One region of the Paenibacillus lacisediminis genome, then DNA from elsewhere that is predicted to be linked to it. Evidence: predicted binding sites of a transcription regulator. Region 1 holds the regulator's gene; the other holds the start of a gene.
The links. The regulator NrdR, encoded in region 1, represses ribonucleotide reductase genes. The targets are predictions, from matches to a motif close to AACACNATATATNGTGTT.

Region 1 (8,987 bases):
AAGCGGACAGGCTCGAGATCATTTAGACAGGCTTAGGAGAAGGAATCAGGTTTAAGGGAGGTGAAACAGACCGGACAAGAGATCAAGACAAGAAATCAAGACAAGAGATCAGGACAGGAGATCAAGGACAAGACGCGAGGGAAACGAAAAGACCGTGATTTTGCTGTAGCCTGAACCTTTCCGTCTGCAGCAATGCCCGCACTGTTCATGCTAACTCACACCAATCAAGTTGATCCGCATTAAGCTAACCCCTACCCATTAAGTTGATCTGCGTCAAACTCCCCCCACCGTTCCAGCGTGTCGATCAGGCCGCAGCTGCAAGAGGCTGATTCGGTTGGCGCGCGATCAGCCGGCGGTAAGGGATCGCCGGAATCGCCACACACATGCGCAGCAACTTCTGCCGCATCGTTTCTTTCGCTCCAGGCAGGTGCAGCTGGCGGCGTCCGGTGTACTCGTTGAGGTACGCCTGCAGATGCTTCAGTCCCAAGGCTATATATGTACTCTTCAGCGATTCCCACGCCTCTCTCACCACTTTCCGCAAGGGCGTATACAGACAAAAGGCTAGAGGGAACGACTGTACTACCGATGTACGGGGATCCACATGCCCGTTGATGAACGCAGCGAGTTCGTGACGGTTTGCTCTTTGTCCGTCTCCTCGCTTATGCGGCACCAGGCGGATTTTGACCTGCTCCGGCTCGCCCGACTCCGTCACCGTGCATCCCGCTATAACCGCCGTGGCATACGGATGCGTAAACTGACACCGGGACGGGTTACGCCCATACTGATCGCTGTTCACCTTCACGTCTCCGTAGAGTAGTTCCCGGGCATCGAACTCTCCGACGGCATGGCGTATTTTGTGTAGCATCAACCAAGCGGTTTTGTAGGTGACCTCGATCACCTGGCTCAGCCGCATCGCCGAGATGCCGCCCTCAAGCAGGAATAAATCCAGAGCCTCGAACCACTTGAGCAGGGGCAAATGCGTTCCTTCAAAAATTGTGCCAACCAAAGCCGACGTTTGATGCTTGCACTTTCCGCACTCGAACAAGGGGATATGCCGGGAGGTCAAACGACTGCACCGGGTGTGAGCGCAGCGCGGGCAGACAAAGCCGTTCGGCCACTTCATCGCGATCAGCGCCCCATGCAGGACTGCTCGCTGTTATAACGGCTGGTGAATGGTTGAAGTTCCGTTCCCGCATTGACTTCCATGTTCGCTCGCCCCCGAATCAAGAATTTACGTACATATGTTCGATTTATTTTATTATACCAAACGTACGTTCCCTAATCAAGCCGAAAATCTCACCTGAACCGCCTCATTTTTTTCCTCATCTTTATTGTTTTTTTCTTCTCTCTTTTTTTGAAACCCTTGTTCTAGCCCCCACCTCCTGCTCACTGAACGAAAGGGATAATCGTGCAAAGGCTGCAGGCAGGGACACCGAGACACCGAGACACCGAGGCACCGAGACGCCAAGACGCCAAGACACGAACCCTTTGGACAGCCCTTCACCTGGCGTCGATTTGTGACACTGCTCGAGGGCGGCTACGGTGCAAAAGGTAAATGCGCTGACCTCAGCGGATCGTGACGCCCTCTTCATCGTTGACGCTTCCATGCTTCCATGTTTGAACGGTATCGCAGCAAAGCGGCCGAGCTGCTTGCCCGATTTAGTAATCATGCCACCGGCACGTTCGGCGCACTCCCTAAGAAGCCAGACCGCCTTTAGTAATCTTAAGGCAAAGACCGAGCCCAAGGAGGCAGTCTCCCTTGGCTCGGTCCTTTAAAGCAACCGGTTCATCCAAACCGGCCGGAAATGTAATCGTCCGTTCGTTTTTCCGAAGGATTCGTAAAGATTTTGCTGGTGTCGTCATACTCGACCAGTTCACCCATAAGGAAAAACGCGGTTTTCTCCGATACCCGCGCAGCCTGATGCATGTTGTGGGTAACGATAATAATGCAGTATTCGCGTTTTAATTCGGCGATCAGTTCCTCGACTTTGGCGCTCGAAATCGGGTCCAGCGCGGATGCCGGCTCATCCATCAAGATGATGCTCGGGTTTACGGCGATCGAACGGGCGATGCAGAGACGCTGCTGCTGTCCTCCGGACAATGCCAGAGCCGAGCTGTGCAGCCGATCCTTCGTCTCGTTCCAGAGCGCGGCTTTGGTGAGCGACTCCTCCACAATCTGATCCAGCTTCTTCTTGTCGCGGATGCCGTGATAACGCGGTCCAAATGCGATGTTTTCATAGATCGATTTATGAAAAGGATTCGGTTTCTGCCACACCATGCCGATTTTTTGCCGCAGCAGCACGACATCCGTTTTCGCATCGTTGATATTGTCGTCCCCGATCCAGATGTCCCCGGTGATCCGGGCGCCGGATATCAAATCGTTCATCCGGTTCAGACTGCGCAGGAACGTCGATTTCCCGCAGCCGGACGGCCCGATTAACGCCGTCACCTGCCGCGAGGCGAAGTCGAGCGAAATCTCTTTTACGGCTTGCTTTTCTCCGTAAAACACACTCAAATCTTTCGTGGATAATGCGGTATTTTGCACCTCGGAGCCCTCCTATTTCGTAGCCGTAAATTTCTTGTACATCAGGCGGCCGACCCAACGTGCCAGCAGGTTGAACAGAAGCACCGTGATGATAAGCACGGCCGAAGCGCCCGCGGCGATTTCCGGAGCGTCCGGAGCCAGCCCTTCGGAATTGATCTTCCAGATATGAACGGCAAGCGTCTCCGCCGGGCGAAACGGGTTCAGCGGCGACGTCGGGCTAAGCGGGTTCCAGTTCCCGAAGTCCAGTCTCGGACTGCTCATACCGGCCGTAAACAACAACGCCGCCGCTTCGCCAAACACGCGGCCCGCGGCCAGAATCGTCCCGGTCAAAATGACCGGCATCGCGATCGGCAGCATAATCGAACTGATCGTTTTCCATTTGGACAAACCCAGCGCCAGGCTCGCTTCCTTCTGCGCTTGCGGCACGCTGGCCATGCCCTGCTCCGTAATCCGCACCATCAGCGGCAGGTTAAACACCGTTAACGCAAGCGCCCCGGAGAACAAGGAGAAGCCGAAGCCAAAAACATTAACGATCACAAGCAAGCCAAACAAACCGACGACAATCGACGGAAAAGAAGACAATACTTCGACGATCAGCCGGATAAAATTCGTCAGCTTACCCGGTTTCGCATATTCGCTCATATAAATGCCTGCGCCGAGTCCAAGCGGAATCGTGATGATCAGCGTCAGAACAAGCAGGAACAAGGAATTGAATAATTGCGGACCAATCCCGCCGCCAGCCTTGATCGTCTCCGGCGGAGAGGTCAGAAAATCAAAGCTGATATGGCCTAACCCGCGGACTAAAATAAACCCGAGGAGTCCGACCATGATCAGCACAATAACGCCTGCCAGCGCAATAATGACGGCAGTTGCGATTTTGTCTGCTGTTTTTGCACTCATCGTTGTGCTCTCCTTTCCAGCCACCGTACGATAAAGACGAAAACGAAGGTCATCAGCATCAAAATTAAAGCAAGCGTCCAAAGCACGTTGTTTTGCGTCGTCCCCATAACCGTATTGCCCATGCTAAGCGTGATGACGCTGGTCAGCGTGGAGGTGGATTCAAACAGCGAGCGCGGGATATGCGGCGCGTTCCCGATCACCATCTGCACGGCGAGTGCTTCCCCGAAGGCCCGGGCCATCCCCAGCACAACCCCGGTGAGCAGCGAAGGCATCGTGGTCGGCAGGACGGTCCGCCACAAGGTTTGCCAGCGCGTGGCCCCCAAAGCATAAGAACCTTCTTTCAAACCGGGAGGTAGAGCGGAGATCGCATCCGTGGCGATGGACGTAATCGTAGGCAAAATCATAATCGACAATACCGTCGCCCCCGCAAAAATGCCAAGCCCTTGTCCGGGAAAAATGTCCCGGTAAAACGGGACGATCACGCTCAGGCCGACAAAACCGTAAACGACCGAAGGAATCCCGGCCAGCAGCTCGATCACCGGCAGCAAAAACTTTTTGCCGAATTTAGGCATAATTTCGACCATAAACAGGGCTGCGCAAATGCTGAGCGGCGCCGCGATGAGGGCCGCCAGGATTGAAGTGCTGAACGATCCCAATATGAAGGGGAGCGCCCCAAACATCGGGGGTACGCCCTCCGGCCTCCACTCGGTGCTTCCAAAAATTTGGCGAATCGAAATCCCGTCCTGAAAAAAGGTGCTTAAACCTTTGGTTGAGACAAAATACACCATCGAGAAAATCGTCACAACCAATAGCACGATGCAGAATGACGTAAATATTTTACCGGTCCATTCCTCTATAATGTGCGGCTGTACTTTTTTATTTCCGCCGGACTGAGCCATGAAACCTCTCCCTTTACACAGCACAGAAAGAGGCAGAAATGTCCGCCTCTTCTTCTGCCGTTATGATGTTTAGCGTAGTAAATTATTTTGTAATGTTGCCGTCAACATCACGTTTAACTTGCATTTTGCTTGCCGGGATATAGCCAAGTTCCACAACATCGCCGTTATCGCCTTGTACATCAGGGGAGACCATGTAATCCAGGAACGCCTTAACAACTTCGTTCGGCTCACCCTTCGTGTACATATGCTCGTAAGCCCATACCGGATAAGTGCCGTTTGCCACATTATCCACAGTTGCTTCCACGCCTTCGTATTTCACGGCTTTTACGGTGTCATCCAGGTAGGAAAGCGCCAGATAACCGATGGCTCCCGGCGTTTCGCCGACAAGCTTCTTAACCGTACCGGAGGAATCCTCTTGGATCGAACCTTGCAGGTCTTCCGTTTTCGTGCCAAGTGCGTATTTCTCAAACGTAGCGCGTGTACCGGAGCTCGAAGGACGGTTTACGATTTGAATCTTTTGATCCGGGCCGCCCAGGTCTTTCCAGTTTGTTGCTTTACCCGTAAAGATTTGCACCAATTGGTCTTTCGTAAGGTTGTCGATCGTCACATCCGGATTCACTACAGCGGCCATAGCGACAACCGCTACTTGGTGGTCAACCAGCTCGGAAGCTTGAGCGGCTTCCAGCTTCTCTTCGGCAAACACGTCGGAGTTACCGATGTCAGCCTGTCCGCCGGAAACTTGCGTCAGCCCCGTGCCGCTGCCTCCGCCTTGAACCTGAATGGATACGTTTGGATTTTGCTCCATGAATTTTTTCGAAACTTGATCTACCAGCGGTTGGAGCGCCGAGGAACCTACAGCCAGAACCGAGCCGGACAAATCGGAAGTTGCCGCGTTCCCGCCGTTGTTCGCCGGTGCCTCGTTCTTCGCCCCTGCGTTACCGCCTTCAGCAGCACCCGAGGTGTTAGTTTTTGCGTTGCCACCCTGACCACAAGCCGCCAAGGTCAAGCTTAATACCAAAGTCAAAACCATAAGCATACTCTTTTTCATTGTCTCAGGTTTCCCCCTTATTTGTTTTACAACCTGATTATAGGTGGCGAAGATCAATCCCATGTTTTCGTAATGTAAACTTTGTGTAAAATGACATTGGCGGGTCCCCCTTAATTTCGACAAAGGCAAACAAAAATAAACACTCCCCTAAGGTTGGATACAGGGAGTGTTCATTCGGTGTTAGTTCATGCAAATTCGGTTATTCGATTTCTCTCGTATTTTTGGACAGCAGCCCGGTCAGTTCCTTCATAAACATATTGATATCTTTAAACTGGCGGTACACCGAAGCAAAACGAACATAGGCCACTTCGTCCACGGGGTATAACTGCTCCATCACCAGCTCGCCGATCTCGCGGCTTTCCACTTCGGCATTGGCCGAATGGCGCATGGACCGCTCCACCTCGGACACGATGCTTTCCAGGCGCTCCACGGAAACCGGGCGTTTCTCACAGGCCCGGATCAAGCCGCGCAGCATTTTCTCGCGGCTGAACTCCTCGCGGCTTCCATCCTTTTTGATGACGATCAGCGGCATTTCTTCCACCATTTCAAAGGTCGTAAACCGCCGGCTGCATTTCTCGCATTCCCGCCTCCGCCGGATCGACCTGTTTTCGTTAGCCGGCCTCGAATCCAGCACCTTTGTCCCCAAATAATCGCAATACGGACATTTCAACGTCAGCCCCCTCCTTTCCACAGATTGTAATTTACATTAATTCCAATAAATAACTTCGAAAAAAAGTAATGAAGTTGATAGTCCCGGCACATAATACTGTTACCAACCACAAGGAGGTGAACATCATGGCACAAAATAATAACTCTTCGAACGACCTGGTGGTTAGACAAGCTTCCGGAGCATTGGATCAAATGAAATATGAAATCGCTCAGGAACTTGGCATCTCTTTCCCACAAGACGGATATGCTGGTAACCTGACTTCCTACGAAAACGGTTCGATCGGTGGTTTCATTACGAAACGCTTGGTTACTATCGCTGAACAACAGCTGGCAGGCCAAGCCGGTGGCCAAGCTGGCCAATTCTAATAACGCCGATCACCCCGAAGCATTGACAGGCGGATAACGCCGGTCAGTGCTTCTTTTTTCAACAAAATCAAAACTCGTCGTAAATGTCGGAATACTGTTTATAGTAATGCGTTACCCGCTGAACGTAATGGCGGGTTTCACCAAAGGGTATATTTTTGGACGTTTCCAAACGGCCGTCCCATTTCCCGCTTTTGATCCAGTTCTTGACATTAGTCGGCCCTGCATTATAGGCGGCGATCATGGCGATTTCATTGCCGTCAAACTGCTCCGACAGCGACTTTAAATACCAGGTCCCGATTTCGATGTTGGTCCCGATCTCATTCTGCACCTGATCCAGCGACGTATCGGGTAAACCCGCTTTCGTGATGACCCAATTCGCCGTGTCCGGCATGATTTGCATGATCCCCAAAGCCCCTTTTTTCGACTGGGCACCGGTCTTGTAATTGGTCTCCACTTTAATGATGGCCGCCACGATAAACGGGTCGATGCCATTGTTTTTCGCGTGAGAGCGAATTTCCTCTTTATAATAAATCGGATAAAACAACGAAAGCCAAGCGGAATTAAAAAAGATCAAAACGATAAACCCCAGGAATAACAATAGCAGCACTCTTTTTTTGCGAAGCCACCTCATAGCAGTCCCTGATCCCGCCAAAACCCGTCAATCTGACGCTCCGTCTCATCCAGTCCACGGCTGTTGTCGATCAAGATATCCGCCCTTTCTTTTTTCAGTTCGATATCCATTTGCGCATTCAGCCTGCGCTCCGCCTCTTCCCGGCTTAAAACGTCCCGCTCCATCAATCTGGACAGCTGCACGTCCCTCGGCACGTAAACCACCATGATCCGTTCATACAACCGCTCAAGCCCCGACTCGTACAGCAGCGGAATATCCGCAACGACAAGCCGGCGGGGATCTTCGGCTTCGAGCTCGGCCATGCGTTTTCTCATCTCGGCGCGAATCGCCGGATGAGTCAGGTTCTCCAGCGCTTTTCGCTCCTCAGGGCTCGCGAACACGATTTCGCCCAGCTTTTTGCGGTTGAGCGTCCCGTCCGGGTGCAGCACGGCTTGTCCGAAGCGCTCCGCCACCGCAGCCAGCACCGGATGCCCGGGCTCCATAATTTCCCTGGCGATGACATCCGCATCGATCAAAACGGCTCCCTTTCGCACCAGCATGCGGGATACCGTGCTTTTGCCTGTGGCGATGCCTCCGGTCAAGCCGATGTTCATCCTTTTAACACCTCACTGTTTTCGCGGGAGCTGGAACCGGCTCGTCCGGGCCCTACCTTGCTTCGTCCGCGGCCGGTCCGGTAAGGCTTCTGGCATGTGGGGCAAAAATGAGTTCCCCGGCCGCCGACAACCGTCTTTTCCACCGGATGCCCGCATACGAGACAAACCTCGCCGGTCCGCCCGTAGATGCGCAAGGCATGCTGGAACATGCCCATCTCCCCTTGACCGTTCACATACGATTTAATCGAGGAGCCGCCGGCGTTTACCGCTTCGTTCAGCGTGGCCACGATCGCCTCGTGCAGCCGGTCGAGATCAGCCCGGCTAAGCTTGTCCGCCGGATGCTCCGGATGGATGCCGGCCCGGAATAAAGCTTCATCCACATAAATATTCCCCAAACCGACGACATATTCCTGGTTCAGCAGCGCGGGTTTGATTTTTGTCGTCCGCCGCGTCATCAGCTTCCGGAAAACCTCCGGCGTAAATGAATCGTCCAGCGGTTCCACTCCCAGTTTGGCCAAAGGGTTGCTCGCAAATTCCTCCCCCGGGGAAAACAAATGCATCGTGCCAAATTGCCTTACATCCTTATATCTCAACTCCGTGCCGTCGGTAAATTTAAAAATGACATGCGTATGCTTTTCGACGGGCTCCTCCTCGGAATACACTCCGTATCTGCCCTCCATACGCAAATGGGAAACGAGCACAAGCCCGTCCATCACGATCCGCAAAAACTTGCCCCTGCGGCCGATTTCCACGATCCGGTGGCCCGCAAGCTCCGTCTCAAACCGCTGTATATCGTCCGGCCGCTGGATGATTCGCGGCAGGTACACCTTGACGGAGCGGATCGTTTTCCCCACGATCAATTCAGTCAGCGTTCTTCTGACCGTTTCCACTTCCGGCAATTCCGGCATGGCTAGTCACCTCTTCGTTTGTTCTACTTCGCTTCGTACCAGTTGCCGCCGTTGCTGACCTCCGCCTTCAGCGGCACGGACAGCTTAATCGCGTTCTCCATCGTTTCGGGTACGAGCTTCTTCATCAAGTCCAGCTCCTCCGGAGGGACTTCAAACACCAATTCGTCATGCACCTGCAGCAGCATCCGGCTCTTTAAGCCGTGCTCATAAAGCGCCTTGTCCATTTTCACCATCGCCAGCTTGATAATATCCGCTGCGGTTCCCTGGATCGGCGTATTCATCGCGGTGCGTTCGGCAAATGAGCGCAAATTGAAGTTCGAAGCGTTGATTTCCGGCAAATAGCGCCGCCGCTCCAGCAAGGTTTTGACGTAACCGTCACGTTTGGCTTCCTTGACGATCTCGTCCATATACCGGCGAACACCCTGGAA
Region 2 (8,987 bases), on a different contig from region 1:
TATCATGATCTGATTCCGGAAGTGCTGGCGGAACTGGACCCGGCGCGCCCGTATTGGCCTTCTTCGCCTTACGGGGCAAACGGCGGCTACGACGCCAACGACCCGCACACCGGAGACCGCCACAACTGGCAGGTTTGGCACGGTTCGGTGTACCCGCGGATGCAGGGGGAGAAGCCGCAGCTCGACTACAGCATCGAAGGCGTGACGTTCAAAAATTACAAGCGGGATTTGGCCTTGTTCAGCAGCGAATTTGGCATGCACGCTGCGGCGAACCGCTACACGCTGGAAAAAAACATCCCCGCCGGCCAGTTTGTCTGGGGGAGCGCGGAGATGGCTTACCGCAACAAGGATACGAACCACCGCAAGGGCATTTTGCTGATGGAGGGCTATACAGGGATTCCGCGCGATATCGAGGAATACATGGATTTTTCGATGTTGACGCAGGCGGAGGGATTGAAGTACGGGATCGAGCATTTCCGGCGGAACCGGCAGCGCAACAGCGGCGCGCTCGTCTGGCAGCTTAACGACAGCTGGCCGGGCACGAGCTGGTCGATGATCGACTACGAGCTGCTGCCAAAGGCTTCTTTTTATTATGCCAAAACGTTCTATAACCCCGTGCTGCTTTCGCTCGAGCATGAGCCGGACGAACCGCTGCAAGTGTGGGTGGTCAATGATACGCTGGAGCCGCTGCGGGGGACGGTGGAGCTGACGGTGCACGCCTTAAACGGCGGTGCCGTCTTGTACCGGGCCGCTTTTGCGGCGGACATTCCGCCGCAGTCCGCGGTGCGGATCGGCGCGGTGGAGGAAGCGGCAGCCTTGCAAGGGGCCGCGCCGGAGGAGGTGATGGCCGGGCTGTCCGCCTCCGGTTTTGCCGCCCCGGCGAACCGCTACTATTTGCGTGACCCGAAGGATTTGCGCCTGCCGGAAACCCGGCTGGACGTACAGGTCGACGAGGCCGCGCAAGCGGTGACGGTGACCGCGGCGGGTCCGGGGGCCGCGCGCTTCGTGAAGCTGGAGCTGCCGCTGGGCCGCGTCCGCTATAGCGACAACTACTTTGATCTGCTTCCCGGCGAAAGCCGGACGGCGCACATAAGCCATCCGGATGGGCTGGCCCTGCCATGGGCGGAGCTGCGGGTTTCCGCCTTGAACGGCAAGCGCGGCGCCTGCGGTATCTAAGGCTTAATCCGCATTTCCGGCGAGAACGCGGTCGCGGTATTGTTTTACCGCGGGAACATCGGTTTGCTTGCCGTTTTCTTTGGTGAACACCTGCCAATCCGCATTTTTCAGCACGTCCAGAAAGCCTTGCACGGCCGCGGCCGTTTTTGTGCCCGGGTACGTTTTGACCGTGTGTTCGTAACTGGCCTTAACCTCGTCGGTTAATTTGAAGGTATCGAAATCGAAAATCGGCGTATTGTCCAGCCCGTACAGATAGGTTGTCAAGTAGCGGGTATAAAACAGCTTTTTGGCTTGCTGTGCCTCAGGCGTTCCTGCATATTGCGTAAAATATTTTTCAGCGGCGACGGCTCGCTCGGCCAATTCATCCCAAGTGATGACGAGCCCGCCGTCGCTGGCCATTTTGGCGTCCGAATCCATGGCAAGCAGCGCAATGAAGTCCTGCATTTTTTCGCTTAGCGCCGAACTGTATTTTTTTAGCGCTCCGTAGTTGACCACGGGAAACACCATGCCTTCGGCCGTTTCCAGCTTGTAGCCGCCGGCCAGGGCGCCCAGGACGGTTTGGCGGACGGCATCGTCTTTGATCTGCTTCAGCTGTTCGTCCGGAATGGGCCAGCCGAGTTCGGAGAGCGCCTGGGTAACGGGTTCTTCAGCAAATTTATCCTGCGTTTTGAGCAGGTCTTCCTCGTAAAAAGCGAGCAGCTTTTGCATCAGCAGGCCGGCGTCATCTTGAGGCAGGGCCGCCAAATGTTCATCGAAAAAGACCCAATAATCCTTGGCTTCGGGATCACCGGTTTGCAGACGCTCAAACTGTTCAAGGATTTGCTTCCGTTCGGAGCCGGACTCCGCCGCAGCGCCATTTCCGCTGCTATTTTTACTTCCGCCAACGTTGTTTGCTTGTCCCGGCGCGTTTTGTTCCATACCGGTTTGCCCGGGTCCCGGGCCAGCAGCCCCCTCTTTATCGGCGCATCCCGTTAATAAAGCCCCCGCCAACATCGCGGTTAGCGACAGCGACAGCATGATGTTTACAGTTGATCGCGGCATTTGCAGGTACACTTCCTCCCGTAATTTATCTTGTTTACTTGACGAACGAGCGGGGGAAAAGGTTCCTTGCGCCGAAAAAAAGGGCCGCTCCAAAGGTTGGAAAACCAACCGGAACAACCCTTGTTTGAAATTCGTTTTATTCCGCGTGCTCGATCAGCGTGACGCTTTCGACCTGGTTGACCATTCTTCTGAGCTCCCGGGCCTGTTCCCAATTGATGCTGCCGGCTTCGTACATGTTGTGGATTTCCGCGCGTTCGGCATCCATCACCTGGATGCGCAGCTCTTCTTTCTGCGCTTCCATCTGTTCGCTGAATTGCGGCCCGGGACTGGTCAAGTGGGCGATCACCCGCTTGTATTGGAGCATCACCCTTTGCAGGGCGAGGTCCTGCTCTTTTTCCCGGGGTAGGCCCTTCAAGTACTCGAGTGCCGCTTGCAGCGCTTGAAGCTGGATTTCCTGGCCGTGGCGCAGCCCGGCAAATTGCCGGTACTTGCGGGTGGCCCGCCGCCAGTCGCGGACGGCGCTGCCGACCAGGAATGAAATGCGGGCGCGGGCGGTTCGGCAGAGCCCTTCTTCGCGAAGGTCCAGCGCCTTCTCGAAGGTTTCGAACATCTCCTTGCTCATTCCGCCGCTTTGCATCGTTTCGTGGATGTAATTCCGTTCGGCTTTTAGCGCGGCAAGCTGGATTTCGGTCATTTTCCCCAAAGCTTCCGACCGCTCCAGCCTGTGGGCGTTCTGCTGAAGATACACGGGGCGGAACAGCCTTTTGTATTCGTCCATCAATTGATAGGCGGCGGCTTTGTTGTGCTCGTTCATTTCAGCTTTAATCTTCTGCACCGCAACCCGCAGCAGCCTGCTTCGGGCCTCGGCCATGTCGATGTATTCGTCCGTCGCTTCGCCTTCGGCTGCTCCTTTGCTGAACAGCGGCAGCAAAAGGGTGGCGGCGATCAGGGTGAACAATATGACGCCCGCGGCCAAAAACAGGATGAGCGAACGCTCGGGAAAAGCCTGTCCGCTGGCGACCACATAGGGAATGGACAACACCCCGGCCATCGTAACGGCGCCGCGGACGCCCGTCAGGCTGACCAGAAGGCTGTTTTTAACGCTCGGTTTTGCCGCGGTCTCAGGTGATTTGGCGGCTTTATATTCGTACAGGGAAAAGAAATAAGACCAGACGAAACGGATCGCTAAAATGGCAACCCCGATGGCCAAAACGTAGCCGATCGCCAGCGTATTGCCGATGTTGGGGTTTTCCACCGTGGCGCGCATGGATGACGGGATGATCAGCCCCAGCAGCAGGAAGACGACTCCGTTCAGGATGAACAGCACGGTTTGCCATATATTTTCCGTCAAGACCTGCTCCTCGGCGAGCATCGTTTCCGTTCGTTCCCGCAGCAGGGAATGCACGATGCCGCCCACGACGACCGCAATGACGCCGGAAGCGTGCAGGAGGTTTTCGGTGACGATAAAAATAATAAACGGGGTCAGGATCTGCAGAAGCGAATGCAGGGTGGCGTCCTGAATGCCCTGTTTGCGGAGCGAAAACCGCAGCCAGGTCATGACCAGGCTGAGCACGAGGCCCAAAACGGCGCCAATGATAAACATGTATGTAAAGTCGTAAACAGCTTCTCGCAGCGAAAAATAGCCGGTCACGACCGCCGCGACCGCATAGTTGAAGGCAACCAGGCCGGAAGCGTCGTTGATCAGCGACTCGCCCCGGACGAGATTCAGCACTTTGTCCGGAATGTGAATCCGCTTGGCGATGCCGTTCACGGCGACGGGGTCGGTTGGCGAGAGAATGGCCGCTAACGCGAAGGCGGCGACGAGCGGGATTTCCGGAATGATGGCGTGGATGAAATAACCGCCGCCGATCGTCGTCAGCAAAACGAGGACGATGGCGTTGCCTAAGATCGGCCCCCGCAGTTTCCACAGCTCTTCGCGGGGGAAATGCCTTCCGTCGTTGTACAGCAGCGGGGCTACGAACAACAGCAAAAACCATTCCGTTTCGATTTCCAGATGAATCCCGTCAAACGCCAGCGCGATGGCGATGCCAAACACAATTTGGGTGAGCGCGGTGGGGATAAACGGGATGTAGTGGCTGATGATGTTGGAAACGACCAGACAGATAAGCAGTAAAATAACCGTAATCAATAAATCCATGTATCAATCTTCCTTCCCGAACGGATTGCTTTGCAAGTCGACATTATTCTATTATATCCCACTTTTTAAACTGAAGATAAACAAAGCGTTGGGGGAAGCGTCCGAAAAAAAAGAGCGCAGCCATCTGCGCTCTTCGAGGATTCAATTTATCGCATGAACGGGAGGCTTGGCTCCCAAAGAACCGCTTGTCCGCTGTCCAGGCTTTGCCGGATATCGATCAACCGTTGATTCGAACTGCCGCAGTAAAGCAGGGCAGGGTCGCGAAGCGCTTCGACGAAACGCCCGTCCACCAGCACCTCGCAGCGCCGCAGCAGTTCGTATTCGGGGGACCCGGGATGCTCTGTCAGCTCCTCATACGTATATCCGCTGTAAATCCAAATCGAAATCGGCCCGGTCTCCGCCACAAGCCGGTCGATAAACCCGCTGACCTCGGCGGCGGAGAAGAAGGGGTCTCCGCCAAGGATCGTCAAGCCGCTCAGCAGGGGGTTGTTTTTAATGTCATGAATGATTCCGGCTTCCCGTTCCGCTGTGAATGGCTCGCCGTAATTGAAATTCCACGTCTCCGGGCTGAAGCAGCCTTTGCAGTAATGGCGGCAGCCGCTGATGAAGATCGCGGCCCGCAGGCCTTCGCCTTCATTGATGGATTCCGGGTAATAGCCGCAAATATTCATGCGTCGTGTTTGACCCGGTCGCGGACTTCCGCTTGTTTAGCAGCGTTGAACCGCGTTTGGTAATCTCCCGTCAGGTATCCGGTGACCCGGCGCAGGCGGCGGATGTGCACGTCGTTCTCATGGCTGCCGCAGGAAGGGCAGGTTGCCCCGATAATGCCTTCGAAGCCGCAAGCCGAGCAGCGGTCGATCGGATGGTTGATGCTGAAATAGCTGACCTGCTGCTGCAGGGCGTATTGAACGATTTTCAGAAAAGCGGCCTGGTTGTTCCGGGCATTGCCGTTGAGCTCGATGTATGAAATGGCCCCCGCGTTGCAAAGCCCATGGAACTTGGCTTCCAGCTCGATTTTTTTTGCCGCGCTGATGTTGTAATACACCGGGATGTGGAACGAATTGGTGTAGTACTCTCTGTCCACTACGCCCGGAATCGGGCCATAAACCGCGTGGTCACGTTTCGTGAACTTTCCGGACAAGCCTTCCGCCGGCGTGGCGAACAGGGTAATGTTCAAATTATGAATATCGCTTTGGCGGTCGCAATAATCGCGCATGTAGGAGATGAGTTCGTACGCTTTTTGATAGACAGCTTCATCCTCGCCATGGTGCTTGCCGTACATCGCCTTCATGCATTCCGCCAGCCCGATGAACCCGATTGACAAGCTGCCGTGCTTGAGCAATTCGCCGACTGCGTCCTCCGGCCCGAGGTGTTCGCCGCCTTCCCACACGCCTTCGCGCATCATAAAGTCGGATGCCTTGGCTTTTTGGGCCGCTTGAATTTTAAACCGATGCAGCAGCCCTTCCAGGGCGATGTCCATGTAATGCGTAAGCTCGCGGTAGAAGCCGCGCTCGTCCGCCTCTGCCCGCCGTCCCAGCGCAATGCCGTGCTCCAGGCCGAGCTTGACCAGGTTCAGCGTGTTGAACGACAGGTTGCCTTTGCCGGAAAGATGGTTCCGGCCGAAGCGGTCGGCCAGCACCCGGGTGCGGCAGCCCATCGTGGCGAATTCCGTATCCGGATCGCTTGGGTCGTAATGCATAAGGTTAAGTGGGGCGTCCAGGTTGGCGAAGTTCGGATACAACCGTTTGGCCGAGCATTCCACCGCTTTCAGGAACAGCCCGTAATTCGGTTCGTCCGGGTTCTGGTTGACGCCTTGTTTGCATTTGAAAATCTGGATCGGGAAAATCGGCGTTTCCCCGCTGCCCAGCCCCCGCATCGTGGCCGTCAGCAGGGAGCTAATCACCATCTGCCCTTCGGGCGAGGTGCAGGTGCCGTAGTTGATGCTGGTGAACGGGATTTGCCCGCCGGCCCGGCTCGACATCGTGTTGAGATTATGGATCAGGCTTTCGGCCGCCTGCAGCGTTTCGGCTTCGGTTTCCTTCAGGGCAAATTTAAACGACTTCGGATAACGCTCTTGCAGGTCACTGCGGCTCATCGAGATGTCCCCGTTCCCGGCCAATTCGGCGTCGCGGGCACCTTCTTCGAAATATTCCAGGCCTTTGCGGAAATATTTCTCGAATGATTTGGCCACATAAGGGGCGAGGTCGAAGTCCAGCTTGTTGGCCGATACGCCGCCATACTGGGAGTTTTGCTGGGATTGGAAAATGATCGCCACCAGCGCCATCGCGGTCATGATCGAATTCGGCGGTCTGACGCTGCCGTTGCCGGTGTTGAACCCTTCGCGCAGCAGCTTTTCGAACGGGATGAAAATGCAGTTCGTTGTCCCGATCGCATATTGGTCGAGATCATGCACGTAGACGATGTTGTCTTTAATCGCCTGTTCCACCCGTTTGGGCAGGATGAAATAAGTCGCATACCATCTGGCGTACTCGCTGCCGAATTTACTCATTTTGCCCGAGAAGCTTTCGCCGTTCAAATTCGCGTTCTCGCGCAGCACCTCCAGGTTGCGGCTTTGAATGATTTCCTCGCCCATTTGAATGACTTCATCCAGCATGGTGTCCCGGCCGGTGAAGGTTTGGTTTAGCAATGCCATATTAAAATGCTCCTCCCCAAAAGCTAATTTAACACTAAGTAAAAAGGCATCTCCAACCTGCCCAGGTTGAACATGCCCGAATGCGCTGCCTAGTGAAGCTTCTTCTACAACGGCTGTCGATCCAATAAGGCATATGTAAAAGCTGCATACGGACATCATGCCAGTTCCTCGCAGGTTTTAGCGGTTTACACTATATTTTGTTTCGCTGAAACAAGATTAGCACAATATATTGTGTTTAAAGTGTGACTTGCATCACATGGACAAGCCGGAATCCGGGACAAATCCGCCGGAGCCCGCGGGCGATGCGCGAAGCGGGGAGGAGAAAAAAATTTTGTGCTTTTTTTGGGGGAGCCACCTAGAAATCGGTACTTGATAGCCGGTTAGTGGTACGGCGAACCGTTCGCCAGCCGACTGTCGGTTGCTGGAACGGCCGGCCGTTCGTTGGCAAACCACCGGTTGCTAGAACAGCCACCTACTGGTCGACCGTTGGCCAAGCGCTGGTTACTGGAACGGGAAACCGCCGGCCTTCAAAATAGCGGAACTTTATGTACTTATTATCCGGGGCTGAGCATGTTCATCCCCATTAGCGGAATTTTTTGTTCTTATTTTCCTATGAACGGTCCAGATTGCGGGTATTTTGTTACGGTCCGAGAAAATAGCGACATAAATTTCCTTTATTTTCTCAAATTGACGGATCTCGCCGGAATAACGACATTTTTTGCCCTTATGTTTTTGAGCCCCTTTTTGTTTGTATTTACCGGTGGGGAATTGATAAAATAGTACTCGGACGGGAATTAAATATAGTAAAGTGAGGGGAACGAAAATGGCGATTGCGGAAGTGACGGTTATTCCGATTGGCACGGGCAGCACCAGCCTCAGCTCTTATGTGGCCGAGCTGCAACGGGTGTTGGAGAAGCAAGAAGGTATTAAGTTCACGCTGACGTCGATGAGCACGATTATTGAAGGGACGCTGGACGACGTATTCGCGGCCATCCGGGCGATTCATGAAGCGCCGTTCCAGTCGGGCGCCGGCCGGGTGTCGACCTCGATCAAGATCGACGACCGCCGCGACAAAGCGAGTTCGTCCGAGCAGAAGCTTCAATCCGTGAGGGAGAAGTTGTAGTGCAAGCGGTTTGGTTGTGGCAGCATTGTGATAGCGCCACGTGTGTGGTGGGACCATGTCGTTGACCGTTGCGCGGCACGCAACGTGCGCCGGAAGCACCACGAAATCCGGACAAAACGGGCTTGCGCAAAATTCCCAAACTTTAGGGCTTGCATTATTTTTAAAACACGGTATAATAATTTTTGTTCGCTAAAAGTGAACTTGCTGATGTAGCTCAGCTGGTAGAGCAACGCATTCGTAATGCGTAGGTCGGGGGTTCGAATCCCTTCATCAGCATCTCCATAATGTAAAGCACGGCGCGGCTTCCGAGGTTTTCGGGGGCCGCGCTTTTTTTGCGTAAAAAGGGAACTTCTAACATTTGATGCTTTAAAGCTTGGTGCAGATGTTGTTATGGCGTGTGTATAGGCGAATGACACCGTTCTGTTGCGAAAATATTAACCGGGGACCGTCGATCTTCGGCTATCTCCTTCCCTTTAAAATAACCTCATCACCGCCCAACGTTAACGATCTTCCTGATCCAGGTTGGCTCATTTGTCGCCGCCCGTACGAGGCAGTCGGCGCAGTCTGCGAAGGAAAGCGGCAGGAATGGAGCGATGCGGGTGGAGGGGCCTGCTGTATATTTCGAAGTGGCGGCTACGTCGCTAAGTGCGCCCGGTCGTACAATGGTCCAATCCAGGTCGCTCTGTTGCACTGCACGCTCGGCAATGGCCTTGTCCTCGACCGCCTTCGAGAAGATGCGGCCCGAAATGCGTATGGCCCAGCGATTGAGCGTGGAAAGCTCTTTTCCGTCGCTTAGACCGATGCCGCTCTGCATAACGAAGCGCTTGACATCGGCG

Region 2: a site for NrdR is predicted at 7,247-7,264, ahead of ACLD72_RS16760 (anaerobic ribonucleoside triphosphate reductase). Genes of this name have one in related genera too.

What each region holds. Positions count from the first base shown of each region.
Region 1 covers NZ_JBKIAX020000019.1:55,077-64,063, forward strand. The annotation lists gene ACLD72_RS26905 (transposase) at 305-1,123, opposite strand; partial or broken gene ACLD72_RS26910 (IS4 family transposase) at 1,500-1,685, shown strand; gene pstB (phosphate ABC transporter ATP-binding protein PstB) at 1,787-2,545, opposite strand; gene pstA (phosphate ABC transporter permease PstA) at 2,558-3,445, opposite strand; gene pstC (phosphate ABC transporter permease subunit PstC) at 3,442-4,344, opposite strand; gene ACLD72_RS26930 (phosphate ABC transporter substrate-binding protein) at 4,427-5,392, opposite strand; gene nrdR (transcriptional regulator NrdR) at 5,592-6,062, opposite strand; gene ACLD72_RS26940 (alpha/beta-type small acid-soluble spore protein) at 6,188-6,427, shown strand; gene ACLD72_RS26945 (lytic transglycosylase domain-containing protein) at 6,495-7,058, opposite strand; gene coaE (dephospho-CoA kinase) at 7,055-7,651, opposite strand; gene mutM (DNA-formamidopyrimidine glycosylase) at 7,648-8,559, opposite strand; gene polA (DNA polymerase I) at 8,583-8,987, opposite strand, start outside.
Region 2 covers NZ_JBKIAX020000008.1:50,327-59,313, forward strand. The annotation lists gene ACLD72_RS16740 (beta-mannosidase) at 1-1,176, shown strand, start outside; gene ACLD72_RS16745 (hypothetical protein) at 1,180-2,217, opposite strand; gene ACLD72_RS16750 (Na+/H+ antiporter) at 2,354-4,375, opposite strand; gene nrdG (anaerobic ribonucleoside-triphosphate reductase activating protein) at 4,522-5,046, opposite strand; gene ACLD72_RS16760 (anaerobic ribonucleoside triphosphate reductase) at 5,043-7,028, opposite strand; gene ACLD72_RS16765 (hypothetical protein) at 7,515-7,808, shown strand; gene ACLD72_RS16770 (MTH1187 family thiamine-binding protein) at 7,852-8,151, shown strand; tRNA gene ACLD72_RS16775 (tRNA-Thr) at 8,355-8,427, shown strand; gene ACLD72_RS16780 (NAD(P)-dependent oxidoreductase) at 8,639-8,987, opposite strand, start outside.